3 regions of the Rhodococcus sp. G6(2025) genome follow, and region 1 is predicted to be linked to each of the others. Evidence: riboswitches for the same ligand, from Rfam matches in the RefSeq annotation. Region 1 holds a riboswitch; each other region holds the start of a gene.

Evidence for each region. A riboswitch is a leader RNA that binds a small molecule or an ion and turns the genes downstream of it on or off. The one in region 1 is predicted to bind cobalamin.
Region 2: it holds a riboswitch for cobalamin, as region 1 does, so the genes downstream of both, metE (5-methyltetrahydropteroyltriglutamate--homocysteine S-methyltransferase) here and ACLIVD_RS13105 (ABC transporter substrate-binding protein) in region 1, are expected to answer to the same signal.
Region 3: it holds a riboswitch for cobalamin, as region 1 does, so the genes downstream of both, ACLIVD_RS03925 (CbtB domain-containing protein) here and ACLIVD_RS13105 (ABC transporter substrate-binding protein) in region 1, are expected to answer to the same signal.

The regions. Positions count from the first base shown of each region.
Region 1 is NZ_CP179750.1:2,892,707-2,897,362, reverse strand. Features, by position in the region: gene ACLIVD_RS13115 (ABC transporter ATP-binding protein) at 1-269, opposite strand, end outside; gene ACLIVD_RS13110 (FecCD family ABC transporter permease) at 266-1,354, opposite strand; gene ACLIVD_RS13105 (ABC transporter substrate-binding protein) at 1,351-2,346, opposite strand; cobalamin riboswitch at 2,442-2,573, opposite strand; gene ACLIVD_RS13100 (MMPL family transporter) at 2,676-4,656, shown strand, end outside.
Region 2 is NZ_CP179750.1:1,352,378-1,357,033, forward strand. Features, by position in the region: gene metE (5-methyltetrahydropteroyltriglutamate--homocysteine S-methyltransferase) at 1-1,931, opposite strand, end outside; cobalamin riboswitch at 2,059-2,269, opposite strand; gene ACLIVD_RS06475 (response regulator transcription factor) at 2,391-2,999, opposite strand; gene ACLIVD_RS06480 (sensor histidine kinase) at 2,996-4,120, opposite strand; gene ACLIVD_RS06485 (ABC transporter permease) at 4,131-4,656, opposite strand, start outside.
Region 3 is NZ_CP179750.1:805,486-810,141, reverse strand. Features, by position in the region: gene ACLIVD_RS03945 (hypothetical protein) at 1-398, opposite strand, end outside; gene ACLIVD_RS03940 (hypothetical protein) at 423-680, opposite strand; gene ACLIVD_RS03935 (alpha/beta fold hydrolase) at 1,014-1,769, opposite strand; gene ACLIVD_RS03930 (antibiotic biosynthesis monooxygenase family protein) at 1,802-2,116, shown strand; cobalamin riboswitch at 2,168-2,300, shown strand; gene ACLIVD_RS03925 (CbtB domain-containing protein) at 2,324-2,518, shown strand; gene ACLIVD_RS03920 (CbtA family protein) at 2,509-3,303, shown strand; gene ACLIVD_RS03915 (DUF5996 family protein) at 3,315-4,256, opposite strand; gene ACLIVD_RS03910 (hypothetical protein) at 4,399-4,656, shown strand, end outside.

The sequences.
Region 1 (4,656 bases):
GCGGACACCCGCGGCTCCTGGGTGCTCGCCCCGATCGTGCGGGCCAGTTCCCGCCGGCCCAGATCGGCGGTGTCCGTTCCGTCGACGGCGACGGCGCCCCCGGTCGGGGTGAGCGCGCGGTAGCAGCAGCGCAGCGCGGTGGTCTTGCCGGAACCGTTGGGCCCGACCAACGCCAGCACCTCACCGGGACGCACGGAGAAGTCGATGCCGTGCAGCACTTCCCGCGACCCGAGTTCGGCGCGGACACGTTGCAGGCTCAGCGCGGTCACTGTTCGGCCCTCCGATACTGCCGGTAGAGCATCCACACGAAGATCGGCGCTCCCACGAGCGCGGTGACGACGCCCACCGGGACCTCGATGCTGTGCGCGACCGACCGCGCGGCCGTGTCCGCCGCGACCATCGCGATCGCGCCGAGGAATGCGGCGACGGGCAGCAGCCTGACCGCCCGGGCGCCCACGACGTACCCGGCCAGGTGCGGCACCAGCAGACCGATGAAGCCGATGCCACCTGCGACGGACACGGCGGCCCCGGCCAGCATCGACACACCGAGCAACTGCACGACGCGGAAGCGTCGCACGTTCATGCCGAGGGCGGCGGCGCCGTCGTCTCCCGCCTGCAGCAGGTCGATGCGGCTCGCGCTCAGCATCATCGCGGCCCCGACCGTCGCGAGTGCCACGGCCGGGAAGATCGCCGTCGACCAGCGCGAGTCGCCGAACCCGCCTGCCAGCCAGTGCATCACCGAACTCAGTTGATGCTCGTCCGCGACGACCAGGATCGAGAACGTGATGAGAGCCGAGAACACCTGCGCCGACGCGACGCCCACGAGGATGACGGCCGTCGGCTGCGGATACCGTCCGCCGATCGCCAGCGACAGGAACAGCGGCACCATCGCGCCCAGGAATGCCGCGACGGGAACGGTGAACGCGCCGAGCGCTCCCACCCCGAGCCCGAGCACCGTCACCACCACCACGCCGAAACCGGCACCCGAGGACACGCCGAGCAGATAGGGATCGGCCAGCGGATTGCGGGTCACCGCCTGCGCCACGGCGCCTGCGAGGGCCAGCGCCGCACCGACGGTCGCCGCGGTCAGCGCCCGCGGCAGCCGGGAGTCGAGGACGATCGACTCCCGCGCCTGTGACCACCAGGACTCGAATGCGCCGGGGGCCACGCGGTGCGCGACGATCGCCCACACGTCGCCGACCGGGATGCGCACGGAACCGAACGACACCGCGAGGCCGACGACGAACAGGGTTGTCAGCGCGAGCAGCACCGTCAGGCCCGCGAAACCGAGGCGTGCGCGGGCCGGGTGTGGTGCCTGCGCCGGTGGTGCCGCACGTTCTGCGGTGACGGTCATCGCGCGCCGACGTCGTCCGGATGAAGTGCCCGCGCGATCGTCTCCACCGACCGCACCAGGCGCGGGCTCTCGAAGAAGTCGTCGAGCGGCACCACCACGAAGCGGCCGGCCTTCACGGCGGGTGTCGTCGACATGATCGGGTGCGACTTCAGGAAGTCGATCTTCGCCTGCGCACTCGTCGTGCCGTAGTCGAGGACGACGATCGCCTCCGGGGCGCGTTCACCGATGATCTCCCAGGTGGACTTCGAATACGGCTTCTCCCCTTCGGCGAAGAGGTTGGCCGCACCCGCGTGGTCTGCGATGAGCTGGCCGACTCCCACACCGCCGATCGTCAGCGGGACGTCCTCGCCGGAATCGTAGAAGAACGTCGGAACCGGGGCGGCGCCCGCGATTTCGTCGCGCACGGCCTGCAACCCGGACGTCACCCGGTCGGTGATCGCCCGCGCCCGGTCGGGGTCTCCGAGGATCTCGCCGAGCTGCTGGTAGTCGCTGCGCAGCAGACCGATGTCCGGGAAGCCCTGCCCGCAGTACTCGGAGAACAGGAAGGTGGGAATGCCCTGGTCGCCGAGGGATTCGCGCGACCGCCCCTCCTTCTCGTCGAACGCGCTCCGCATTCCGCCGACCACCAGGTCTGGGTCGAGGTCGAGGATCTGCTCCCGGGTCGGGTATTCCTTCGCGAGTTTCGGGATCTTCGCGAAGGCGTCCGCGAACTCGGGCAGCGGGGTCGCGTCGCCGTACCCTGTGCCGACGATGCGGTCGCCGGCCCCCATCTCGATCAGCACCTCGGTGACGTGATCGTTCATGCTGATGATGCGCTGGGGCGGGGCGTCGAACGTCTCCGTTCGATCGCAGTTGGTGACGGACACCGGCTCGGCGAAGGATTCTGCGGAAGCGGTCTGCCCCACGGACTCCCCGCGCGAACACCCGGCGACCACCAGCGCGGCCACAGCGAGCGTGACCAGACCGGCACTTCTGAACAACTGACCGTGCATGTAAACCTCATTGCGGCTCAGAGCCACGAATGAGAAGTCAGCAGACGCCCGGTGCGGCGCCTGCAGGACTCCGCTTCGTAGACCACGACGAAAAGGATGTCGCACACCCCACGCCGGGTAATCGGGCTCGCCACCGAAATGATCTGGTGGCCTACCGTTGCGGGTCAGCGCCGGATTCGGACCGGCTTCCCCCGTGCGTGTGGCTGCAAGTGCGATGCCGAGTATGCACGATTTGCCGGGAGCCGCGTCACACCCCCGCCGGTGACACCCCGATCCGCACTACAGTCGGCAGTCGCAGCTGCCCGCCCCAGACACGCCGGAGATGACGCATGACACGTTGGGCCTCGACCGTTGTTTCACGCAAATGGTGGGTCCTGAGCCTCGCCGTCGTCGCCGTTCTGGTGAGCGGCGCGTGGGGCACCGGTGTCTTCGCGAAACTCAGCTCGGGCGGGTTCACCGATCCCGGTAGCGAATCCGCCGAAGTGGCCCGGATCGTCCAGGACAACCTGGGTCCGCAGACGCCGGACATCATCGCCATCTACACGGCACCCGAGGGGAAGACCTTGGACGACATCGGCCCCGAGGTCACCGCGAGTCTCGACCGGTTCGCCGCCGAGGTGCCGACGTACTCGGTGACGTCGTACTGGACCGCGGACGCGGCGAGAAAGCAGCTGATGGTGTCGGAGGACGGCACCAAGGCGTCGGCCGCGATCACCGTCGACCCCGACGCCGGGATCACCGCCGCCACGTTCGACGACCTGTTGCCGAAGCTCGAGGTGGAGGGCATCGACACCGAGTTCGCGGGCAATTCGGTGGTGGGTGTGGCGTTCAACAACCGGCTGCAACAGGACCTGGTGCTGGCCGAGGCGATCGCGCTCCCGATCACTCTCGTGTTGCTGGTCTTCATCTTCGGCGGTCTGGTGGCCGCGGCCGTTCCGGTGTTCGTCGGGCTGCTCTCGATCTTCAGCGCCCTGGCCACCCTGCGCCTGCTGACCCTGTTCACCGACGTCAGTTCGTTCGCGATCAACGTGGCGTCCCTGCTCGGCCTGGGGCTCGCGATCGACTACGGCCTGTTCATCGTCGGACGTTTCCGCGAGGAACTGGAGTCCGGCGCCGACGTCGCGGAGGCGACCCGGCGCACCGTCCTGACCGCGGGCCGCACCGTGCTGTTCTCCGGTCTGCTTCTCGTGTGCGCGTTCTCGGGCATGCTCGTGTTTCCGCAGGACGTGATCAAGTCGCTCGGGTTCGGTGCGATGGCCGCGGTCGCGAGCGCGGCGCTGCTGTCGCTCACCGCGGTCCCGGCGCTGCTCGCGATCCTGGGTCATCGCATCAACGCACTGACCTGGCGCAAGGATGCGGCGCAGCGCGGGGAGGTTCGCGCCCGCAAGTTCTGGGGCTCCGTCGTCACCTGGGTGATGCGGCGGCCGGTCGCCATCGCGGTCGGCATCGTCGCGGGGTTGATGGTCCTCGCCTCGCCCCTGCTCAGCGCATCACTCGGCGAGGTCACGTACACGGCGCTCCCGGAGAACGACTCCGCCCGGATCGCCACCGACACTCTCACCACCGAATTTCCCACCACCGGAAACGGCGCCACCCTCATTCTCCGGGGCACCGACGGCACGGCCCCGACCGCCGCCGACGGCGCCGCGGTCGCCCAGGCCGCCGGCCGGGTGGAGGGCATCGGGGCGGCCACCGTCGTCGCGTCCGGCAACGAGCTGGTCGCGGTCCAGGCCGTCTACTCCGAGGGCGTCACCACCGACGACCAGAGCGCCTCAGTGGACGGACTCCGTGCCATCACGCCACCCGAGGGAACCGAACTCCTCGTCGGCGGCGGTCAGGCGACCGTCGACGACGGGAACGCGGCGATCGTGCACTGGATGCCGGTGATGATCGCGATCATGGTGGGTTCGACGCTCGTGCTGCTGTTCCTGGCGTTCGGCTCGGTGGTGCTGCCGATCAAGGCGGTCGCGATGGCGGGGCTGAGCCTCGCCGCCACGTTCGGTGTGCTCACGTGGATCTTCGAGCTGGGCCACGGCGCGAGTCTGCTCGGGGTCAGTCCGGCACCGCTCGAGGCGACGTTCGTGGTCCTCATCCTCGCCGTGGTCTTCGGCCTGTCGACCGACTACGAGGTGTTCCTGATGTCACGCATGGTCGAGGCGCACGAGGCAGGCGCGACCACGGAGGAGGCGGTGCGCTTCGGCACCGAGCGCACGGGCCGCATCGTGACGGCCGCGGCGCTGCTGCTCGTGGTGGTGACCGGAGCGTTCACCATCTCCGGTCTGTCGATCATGCGGTTCCTCGGTGTGGGGA
Region 2 (4,656 bases), 1.5 Mb from region 1:
GAGTAGCAGAGGTGGGTGTGGATCTGCGTCGAGTCCGAGACGCCCGACGTCGCGAGACGGAACGCCCCGACCGACCAGTCGAGGTACGCCGGCTGAGCCGCGGCCCGCAGGGGCAGCAGTTCGCGCAGCGCGGGCTCGTCCACCTGGACGATCCGGATGCCCGCGCCCTGCAGGTCCACCGTTTCGTCGCGGATGGCCAGCGCCACCTGGTTGGCGGAGTCGGCCAGCGGCTGGTCGTCGCGCACGAACGACCACGCCAGGATCGTCACCGGACCGGTGAGCATGCCCTTCACCGGACGCTGCGTCAGCGACTGCGCGTACGTGATCCATTCGACGGTCATCGGGTTGCTGCGGCGCACATCGCCGTACAGGATCGGCGGTCGAACGCAGCGGCTGCCGTACGACTGCACCCAGCCGTTGTCCGTCGCGAAGAACCCGTCCAGCTGTTCGGCGAAGTACTGCACCATGTCGTTGCGTTCCGGTTCGCCGTGCACCAGCACGTCGAGGTCCAGCTTCTCCTGCAGCGCAACCACATCCGCGACCTCGGCGCGCATCCGGTTCAGGTACTCGGCCTCGTCGATCTCACCCTTGCGCCGGGCCGCGCGCGCGACGCGGATCTGCGTCGTCTGCGGGTAGGAGCCGATCGTCGTGGTCGGCAGCACCGGAAGCGACAGCGCCGACTGGGCTTCCCGACGTTCCGCCGCGGGACTGCGCCCCGGATCGGACGCGGTGAGCGCGTCCAGCCGGGCACGGACAGTGGCGTCGTGCAGACGTGGGTCGGTGCTGCGGGTGGACGCCGCCGCGCGGGCGAGCGCGAACTCGTCGTCGACGGATTCGCGACCGCTGGTCAGTGCGGTCCCGAGTGTGACGACCTCGCGGACCTTCTCGGTGCCGAACGCCAGCCACGACCGCAGCGCCTTGTCGATGCCGGTCTCCGCGTCGAGCGTGTACGGGACGTGCAGCAGCGAGCATGACGTCGAGACGGCGAGCGAACCGGTGCTGCCCAGCAGGGTGCCGAGCGACGCCAGGGCCGCGTCCAGGTCGGTGCGCCAGATGTTGCGTCCGTCGACGACACCGGCGACGACGTGCTTGCGGGTCAGATCGGGAACCGTGGCGAGGGGGTCGGATCCGGCAACCAGGTCGATCGCGATCCCCTCGACACCGGTCGACGCGATCGCGGGAAGTGCGTCACCGAGGCTGCCGAAGTACGACGCGACGAGGATCGCCGGTCGCGACTCCAGCGCGGACAACCGGTCGTAGGCCCGCTTGGCCGCCGCGATCTCCCCCGGTGTGCGGTCGGCGACCAGCGCGGGTTCGTCGATCTGCACCCAGTCGGCGCCCGCGTCGGCGAGCCGACCGAGCAGGTCCGCATACAGCGGGACGAGTTCGTCGAGGCGGTCGAGGAGGGGTGCATCCGAGCCGACAGCCTTCGACAGCAGCAGGAACGTGACCGGACCCACCACCACCGGGCGGGCCGGAATGTCCAGGGCACGTGCCTCTTCGAGTTCGCGGAGCACCTTCGACGGGTCGAGGGCGAACGTCGTCGTCGGGGAGATCTCCGGCACCAGGTAGTGGTAGTTGGTGTCGAACCACTTGGTCATCTCGAGCGGGGCGACCGTGTCGTTGCCGCGGGCGGCGGCGAAGTAGCGGTCGAGGTCGCTCTCGATGCCGGCGACACGGTCGGGCAGTGCGCCGAGCATCGCCGCGGTGTCCAGCACATGGTCGTAGTACGAGAACGTGTTGACGGGCACGGAGTCGAGGCCGGCGTCGCGCAGGCTCGTCCAGGTCTGACGGCGCAGATCCCGGGCGAGCGCGTCGAGCGCTTCGGCGTCGAGGCGGCCGGCCCAGTACGACTCGACGGCCTTCTTCAGTTCGCGATTCGGACCGATGCGAGGTGAGCCCAGCACGGTCGCGGTGAAAGTGAATGTCACGGTATCTCCAGTTGCGTACGCGGTACGGCCACCGCCGGCACACGGGTACACCTCTCGAGCCCAGGGACGTGCTGCAGCGCGAGAAGGTCTACACGCCCAATCCACGAGGCGGTAACCGTCGGGCACGGCGTGCCCGACACAGTCGGCAGGTCTTCGGACTCACAGGCAGCCGGTGCGACATCGCACCGGACCTAGTGGCCGTCGCTTCCCAGGCGGTTGCCCAGTGCATGGTGACGGCGGTCGTTCCTGCTCACCGCTGCGGGACAGTCCCGGATTCTCACCGGGTTCCCTCTCACACGCGAACTCCGGGGAGTCCGACGTGCTTCGACGCCAGGTGCGGTCTTCGGGGCTCCTCACGACCGCGCCGGGCGAACCAGCTGCACCGGCCAGCATAGGCCTTCGGCCCGTGCGCCTTTTTTGTAGCCCCAACTACCAAAAAGGCGCACGGGCCCGGAGGGCCTACAGCCAGCCGTTCGACTCCGCAGCGCGGACGGCCTCGGCTCGGGTGCTGGCGCCGGTCTTGCCGATCGCCGAGGAGAGGTGATTGCGCACGGTACCTGCGGACAGGAACAGTGCGGCCGCGATGGAGGCGACCGGCGCACCGTCCCGCGCCGCCCGCAGCACGTCCGTCTCCCGGTCGGTGAGCGGCGATTCCCCGCTGACGAGACTGTCGGCGGCGAGCGCGGGGTCGACGACACGCAGTCCGGCATGGACGCGCCGGACGGCGTCGGCGAGCTGCCGGGCCGGGGTGTCCTTCACGACGAACCCCGACGCACCGGCCTGCAGTGCCTTGCGCAGGTACCCGGGACGACCGAACGTCGTCACGATCAGGACGCGGGTCTGCGGCATCTCGGCCCGCAGTGCCGCGGCCGCGGCGATTCCGTCCAGACCGGGCATTTCGACGTCGAGGAGCGCGACGTCGGGGGAGTGCTCGCGCGCCGCCGCGACGACCTCGTCGCCGCGCCCGACCTCCGCGACGACCGTGAGGTCCGCCTCCAGGTCGAGCAGGGCGGCGAGGGCACCGCGGACGAGTGCCTGATCGTCGGCGAGCAGCAGCCGGATCGTCACGAGGCCTCTTCCTTCAGCACGTGCAACGAGAACCCGCCGGGTTGCGGATGAGTGATGACGACCCGGGCTCCGGCGGCGGCGGCGCGCTCCCGAAGGCCCACCAGCCCGTTCCCGTGCACGGATTCACTACACCCGGCGCCGTCGTCGACGACGGTGACCTCGCGTTCGCCCACCGTGACCGAGCAGTACGTTGCGCCGCTGTGCCGGACCACGTTCGTGACACCCTCCCGGACGGTCCACGCGAACAACTCGCGCAGTCCGGTGGGTACCGACTCTGTGCTGTTCGGCAGCTCCGCCTCGATTCCGGCCGACCGCAACGCTTCCCCGGCCCGGGCGATCTCCACCGGAAGCGACAGCCCCCGGATTCCCTGCACGGCCTGCCGGACGTCCGCGAGCGCGTCGCGGGAAAGACGTTCCAGGTCCGCCACTTCGGTGCGGGCCCGGTCGATGTCGATGTCGAGGAGCCGGCCGACGAGTTCGGCCTTGACGGTGATGACGGTGAGGGAGTGCCCCAGGATGTCGTGGAGGTCGCGGGCCATCCGGGTGCGTTCCTCCTGCACTGCGAGCCGTTCGCTCGCTTCCCGTTCCCGGACCAGTTCGATGTTGCGGTTGATCAGCTTGGTCACGCCGAACATCGCGAACGCTGCCGCGCACACGCCCAGCGAGAGCCCGGTGCCCGACCCCCAGTCCAGCACCGTGGAGATCACTTCCACGAGAACTGCGACGGTCAGGGCGGTGATCCCGCCGAGCCACGCGGGGAACAGCATGACCGCGGAGACGGCGAGGAAGACGGCGGCGGACAGCCCCGACGACCCGACGGCGACCACCATGACGGCCGCGAGCCCGAACAGTGCCACCACGAGCGGCGCCGCCTGGTTCAGCGGTGGCCGAAACTCGTTGTGCGCGCGCCGGGTATGCGACCACCGGAACATCGCGAGGTACGTCACCGCGAATGCGAGCGTGGCGATCCACCCGATCCAGCCGCGGACGTGATCGCGGGCGGCCCAGCCGTCGAGGAACGGCTGGAACAGGAAGACCGTCCAGGCGGCGGCGAAAATGAATCCGAAACGGCCCCATCGTCTGGTCACGACGGGGCCGTCGGGGGTGGTCACGGCAGTCACGATACCGCCGTCACACTCGCTCGGTGTCGCGCTGGAACCGCCACGCCGCACCGCCGACGAAGATCGCCAGCCACACCGCGACGTTGAGGAGCCACGTCCACTGCATCGCGTCACCGGTGAGCGGCGCGTGCACCAGCTGACTCAGCCCGTACGTGGGCATGAACTGCGCGATCGACGCCCACACCGAACCGTCCTGCAGCGGCATGAACAGCCCGCCCGCGAAGCTGAGCACGGCGAGCCCGGGGCCGAGGATCTGCATGACGTTCTCGCTCGGCAGCAAGTACCCCATGAACAGGCCGAACGCGGCGAACACTGCGGATCCGAGCCAGGTGATCAGGGCCGTCGTGAACCACAGGGACGTGTCCATGTGGACCGACGTGAACGAGCCCACGAGGTAGACGACGCCGACGGCCCCGAGTCCGAGCATCATCGCGACGAGCACCTTGACGAAGATGTAGACCCCGGGGGACAGGGGGGTGAGCCGCAACTGCCGGCTCCACCCCGACGCCCGTTCCACCGACACCATCGCGCCGCCG
Region 3 (4,656 bases), 2.1 Mb from region 1:
GTCGCCGGATCTGGCAGCATCGCCCGAAACGACCGCACATGCACGCGCTCGAGATGCACCCACAGCGGATGATCCGGCGGCCCGGCGAGGGCCGCCTCAACCGCCTCACCATTCCAACCGTCAACAGTCATCTGATAGTGGTTGTCACGCACCCACTTCTGCGCGAGTACCGCCTGGAAGTCGGGATCCACGTTCGGCCATACCGACAGCAGATCCCGGTCCACATACACCGGCATCAGGAATGCCCACGCCGCATTCACCAGATCTGTATGCCCGAGGAACCGCACCAGTTCGGCCGGATCCACCGCACGAGGCTGCCGGTACGTCTGCCGCACCTCGGGCGGCAACGAGTCGATCTGCTCGTCGGTCAGCTCCGGAAGGGCGGAACAACTCGGCATCGGCCAGCGTCAGCAGCAGGTTGTTCAGGGTCTGGGGAAGCCAGACGCACGCGTCGAGAACCACCCGACAGGCAGCCACCGGTTGCCCTGCCCCTCGATCCGCGGGTCGAGGGGCAGGGTGTCAGACGCGTCGCCGGGGTCTGGGGTTTCCTCGTGCGCCATCTCCTCGAACACCTGACCGCGTCGCGCGCGCTCGTGTTGTCGAAAGGCCAGCACGTCCGCCAACTCCACCCGCTGGTGCCTGCTCGGCGACGAGTAGGAAATCTTCCCGGCCTCCAGCAACCGCACCAACGTCGGGGGGTAATGCCCAGCAGTTCCGCGGCCTCCTGCGTCGTCAACACCGTCCGATGCGGCTCCACCGTCACCACCTGCCCCCGATCCAGAGCCGTGACCGCGTCGACGAGCAGCCTCCGGACACTGTCCGGCAACGGCGCCGAACCCTCCGGAGTCGAGATCGTCACATCATCCTGACCAGCGATAACATACTTTAACGCGGTGAGTAGGTCCCATCGTCGGCGCCCGGCGGCAACACCGTGTGGTTCATCAGAGCGGCCATACCCCAACCATAAAGCGAAAAAACGAACACACTCTCCTGCGCAGCGGACGAGGTGTCTCTCAGCCCAGCCCGTCGAGGAACTCCTCGACCACTTTCCGGTACTGCTCCGGCTGGTCGTCGTGGACGAGGTGCCCGGCCTGCTCGATGCGGACGTACTCGGCGCCGGGATGCCGCTCCGCCATGGTCCGCATCTGACCGTCGGGGGTGATCGTGAACTCCCCTTCGATCAGCAGGGCCGGAACGGTGATCGACGCCCACTGGTCCCAGAAGTGCCTGCCACCCCACTCCTCGGAGATGTCACGGAACGTGTCGACGTCCCCGTGCAGATACCAGCCATCGGCGCGTTTCTCGAACGAGTCCAGGAAGTACTGTCCGGCAACCGGACCGAAGAACTCGAACAGGTCCTCCCGGGTCGCGAACGGCTGCGGCCAGTTCGAGATCATCGCCGCCCAGTCCGCGGCGGTCCGGCCCCGGAAGTCGGGGGCCATGTCTTCGAGCACGAGCGCCGATACCTTCTCGGGGTGTTCGGCCGCAAGGCACCACGCGTGCAGGGCGCCCATCGAATGGCCGATCACCACCCACGGCTCGGCGAAGGGCGCGAGTGCGGCGGCCAGGTCTTCCACGAACGCTTCCGTCGTCAACCGCGACGGTGCGGGCCTGCCGTGACCTGCGGCGTCGAACGTGAAGACGTGGCCGTGCTCACGCAACCACGGCACGTGCCGCCCCCAGGTCCGCGCGCTGCCCATCAGCCCGTGCAGTAGCAGAATCGGCTGTCCCGTTCCACCCTCGTCGTGCAACGCACTCTCACCTGCCACCCCTCCGACGCTAGCGGAGTAATCTCGCCCGCATGGCAGTGGTGAAGATCAACGCAATCGAAATCCCCGAGGGTGCAGGCCCCGAACTCGAGAAGCGCTTCGCAGCGCGCGCGCACGCCGTGGAGAACTCCCCCGGCTTCCTCGGATTCCAGCTTCTGCGCCCCGTCAAGGGCGAGAACCGCTACTTCGTCGTCACCCAGTGGGAGAGCGAAGAGGCATTCGCGGCGTGGCGCGACGGTCCGGCCAGAGAAGCGCACGCGGGTGAGCAGAAGAAGCCGGTGGCGTCCGGAGCTTCGCTGCTCGAGTTCGAGGTCGTTCTCGACGTCGCGGCAGCGAACAAGGGCTGAGAGACGGGGCCGAGCGGGAGGATTGACACGACGGCCCGCCGGGTGCAAAAGTTCGCAGGACAAAGCGATGGTTCGGCAGGAATCCGGTGCAATCCCGGAGCGGTCGCGCCACTGTAAATCGGAGTAGTCCTTCACGGGAGCCACCTCGACAGCCAGATACTGCGGCCATCGCCTGGACCTAGGGGACGCGAAATCCCAGGAGGAACTATGGCACTCGCCTACGCACCCGGCTCGTCGGTCGACACGACCCGTCTCGCCGTCATCTCTTTCGCGATCGTTCTGTTCGCGATGCTCGCTCTTTACCTCGTTGGTTTCGACCAGGGCGCGATTTCGCGCAGTGGCATGTACATGCATGAACTGATGCACGACGGCCGCCACCTCCTGGGTCTGCCATGCCACTGACCGATTCCTTCGCGAAACTCCTCATCCGCGGTCTGCTGGCCGGCCTGATCGCAGGCATCCTGGCCGGTGGCGTCGCGTTCGTCCTCGGTGAGTCGCACATCGATGCGGCCATCGCGATCGAAGAGTCGAACAGCGCTGCCGAAGCCGAAGTCCACTCGCACGACGCCACTCAGGCAGCCGAGCCGGCCGGGCACTCGCACGACGAGGAAGACGCACTGGTCAGCCGTGACGGACAGCGCTTCGGGCTGTTCCTCGCCACGTCCCTCGCGGGCCTGGCTCTGGGAGCGATCTTCGCCGTCGTCGCGAATTACGCACGTCGAGTGACGACGCTGTCCGGACCGCTGCTCGGTCTGACATTGGCCACATTGGGCTGGTTGGCAATCGAGGCGGTGCCGTTCTTCAAGTACCCCGCCAACCCGCCGGCTGTCGGAGACCCCGAAACGATCACTCAGCGCACCTGGCTGTGGCTCGCCGCCGTCGTCCTGGGTCTGCTCGCGGTGGTGGCCTCCGTCTTCGCGGCGAAGGCCGTCGCAGCGCAGGAATTCCTGTCGGTGCGAATCGCGGCGCCGGTTCTCGCCTTCCTCGTGGTGGTGACCATCGGCTACCTCGTGCTGCCCACCGTCAACGAAGTGGGCGACGACTTCCCCGCAGTGCTGCTGTGGCAGTTCCGGCTGTCGTCCCTCGCGACGCAGGCCACGTTGTGGCTGGTTCTCGGACTGGCATTCGCGTTCCTCACGGAGCGCGCCACCCGGGCCACGGCGCCCGCGCCGGCGAACGCCGCCTGACCCACAGGGCGTCAGCGGGATTTGTCCCATCGGGCCGGGTCCGCCTCCAGGGCGGCCCGGTCCCAGGCACCCCGCTCGGCGGCCGCGTCGTACGTGCTGTGCAGGAACTTCAGCAGTGCGGCATCGGGATCGTCTGCGGTGCGGACAGTCTCGTACGGCAGCAGGAACTGCCCGTTCTCCTTGCTGTAGAAGGCTCCGTCGGGCCCGACCGGGTAGTCGGCGAACCCGTCCGGCTCCGGGTAGGCGTACGCGTAGAACGCACCTTCGACCCCACCGCCGGGCCAGAAACCGCAACTGCTCAGCTCGTGCGAGTACCCCTCGACCATCACCCAGTCTCCGCAGTTCGGCGCTCCCCCAGGGTGAGTCGGTGCTGTTCGTCCGGAGAACCGCGTACAGGCCAGGTCGAGCGCACCCCAGAAGAAGTGCACGGGACTGACCTTCCCGATGAAATGGGAACGGAACTCGTGCAGGACGCGGTCGGCCTGCACAAGCTGCCGCCAGAACTGGTGCACCGACTCACCGTCGTACGAACAGTGCTGCGTGTCCTCCGCGAACGGGACGGCGGGGTCCACCTCGTTGGGCCGGGCCAGAATGGTCGTCGCCACACCCAGCTCGGCCAGCGTGTCCATCGTCTCCGCATAGAATTCGGCCACCGACTTCGGTTCGAGGGCAACCGTCCCGGTACCGCCCGTGCTGGTGCGGATCACCAGTCGATGATCGGCGAAGTCGAATTCGATGTCGAAACAGTCGGTGCCGTACGGAATCGTCGACGTCGTGAGACCGCGGGGGCTCACGTACAGCGGGACCTGCCACCAGTGGTTGATCAGCGGTGCGTGGGCCAAGCGGATCTTCCCGACGATCTGCGTCCACATGTGCAGGGTGTTCCGCGTCGACGTCCAGTCGTCCACCTTCAACGCCGGCCACGCATCTCCTGATCGTGTCTGCTCACGCACAGTGCCTCCCTGCCGACGACGTGCATTTCAATGTGCCCCTGGTGCGGGGTGATGGCAAGCGTGTCGCACCGATACCCGGGTAGGGGTGGACTCCACTCTCCGGGGTGATGTGCCGCGACGTCGCCGATACCAGCATGGGGACATGACCACTCGTACTGCACCCTCGGTCCCGCAGCCGGTCGAGCACGCGTACTGGCTGCTCGGCCTCGCCCTGTCCGCCGGCGTGGTCGAGGCCATCGCACACACGTCGACGGCATTGGAGGGCCCCGACGCCGACGTCGGCAGCCTCGCCCGACAACTCGTGGTCCGCGTCGTCGTCTACGGCGCGGTGCTGTTCGTCATGACCCGATTCCGCAGTGGCCGGGCGTGGGCGCGGAACACCCTCGCGATCGGTCTCGGC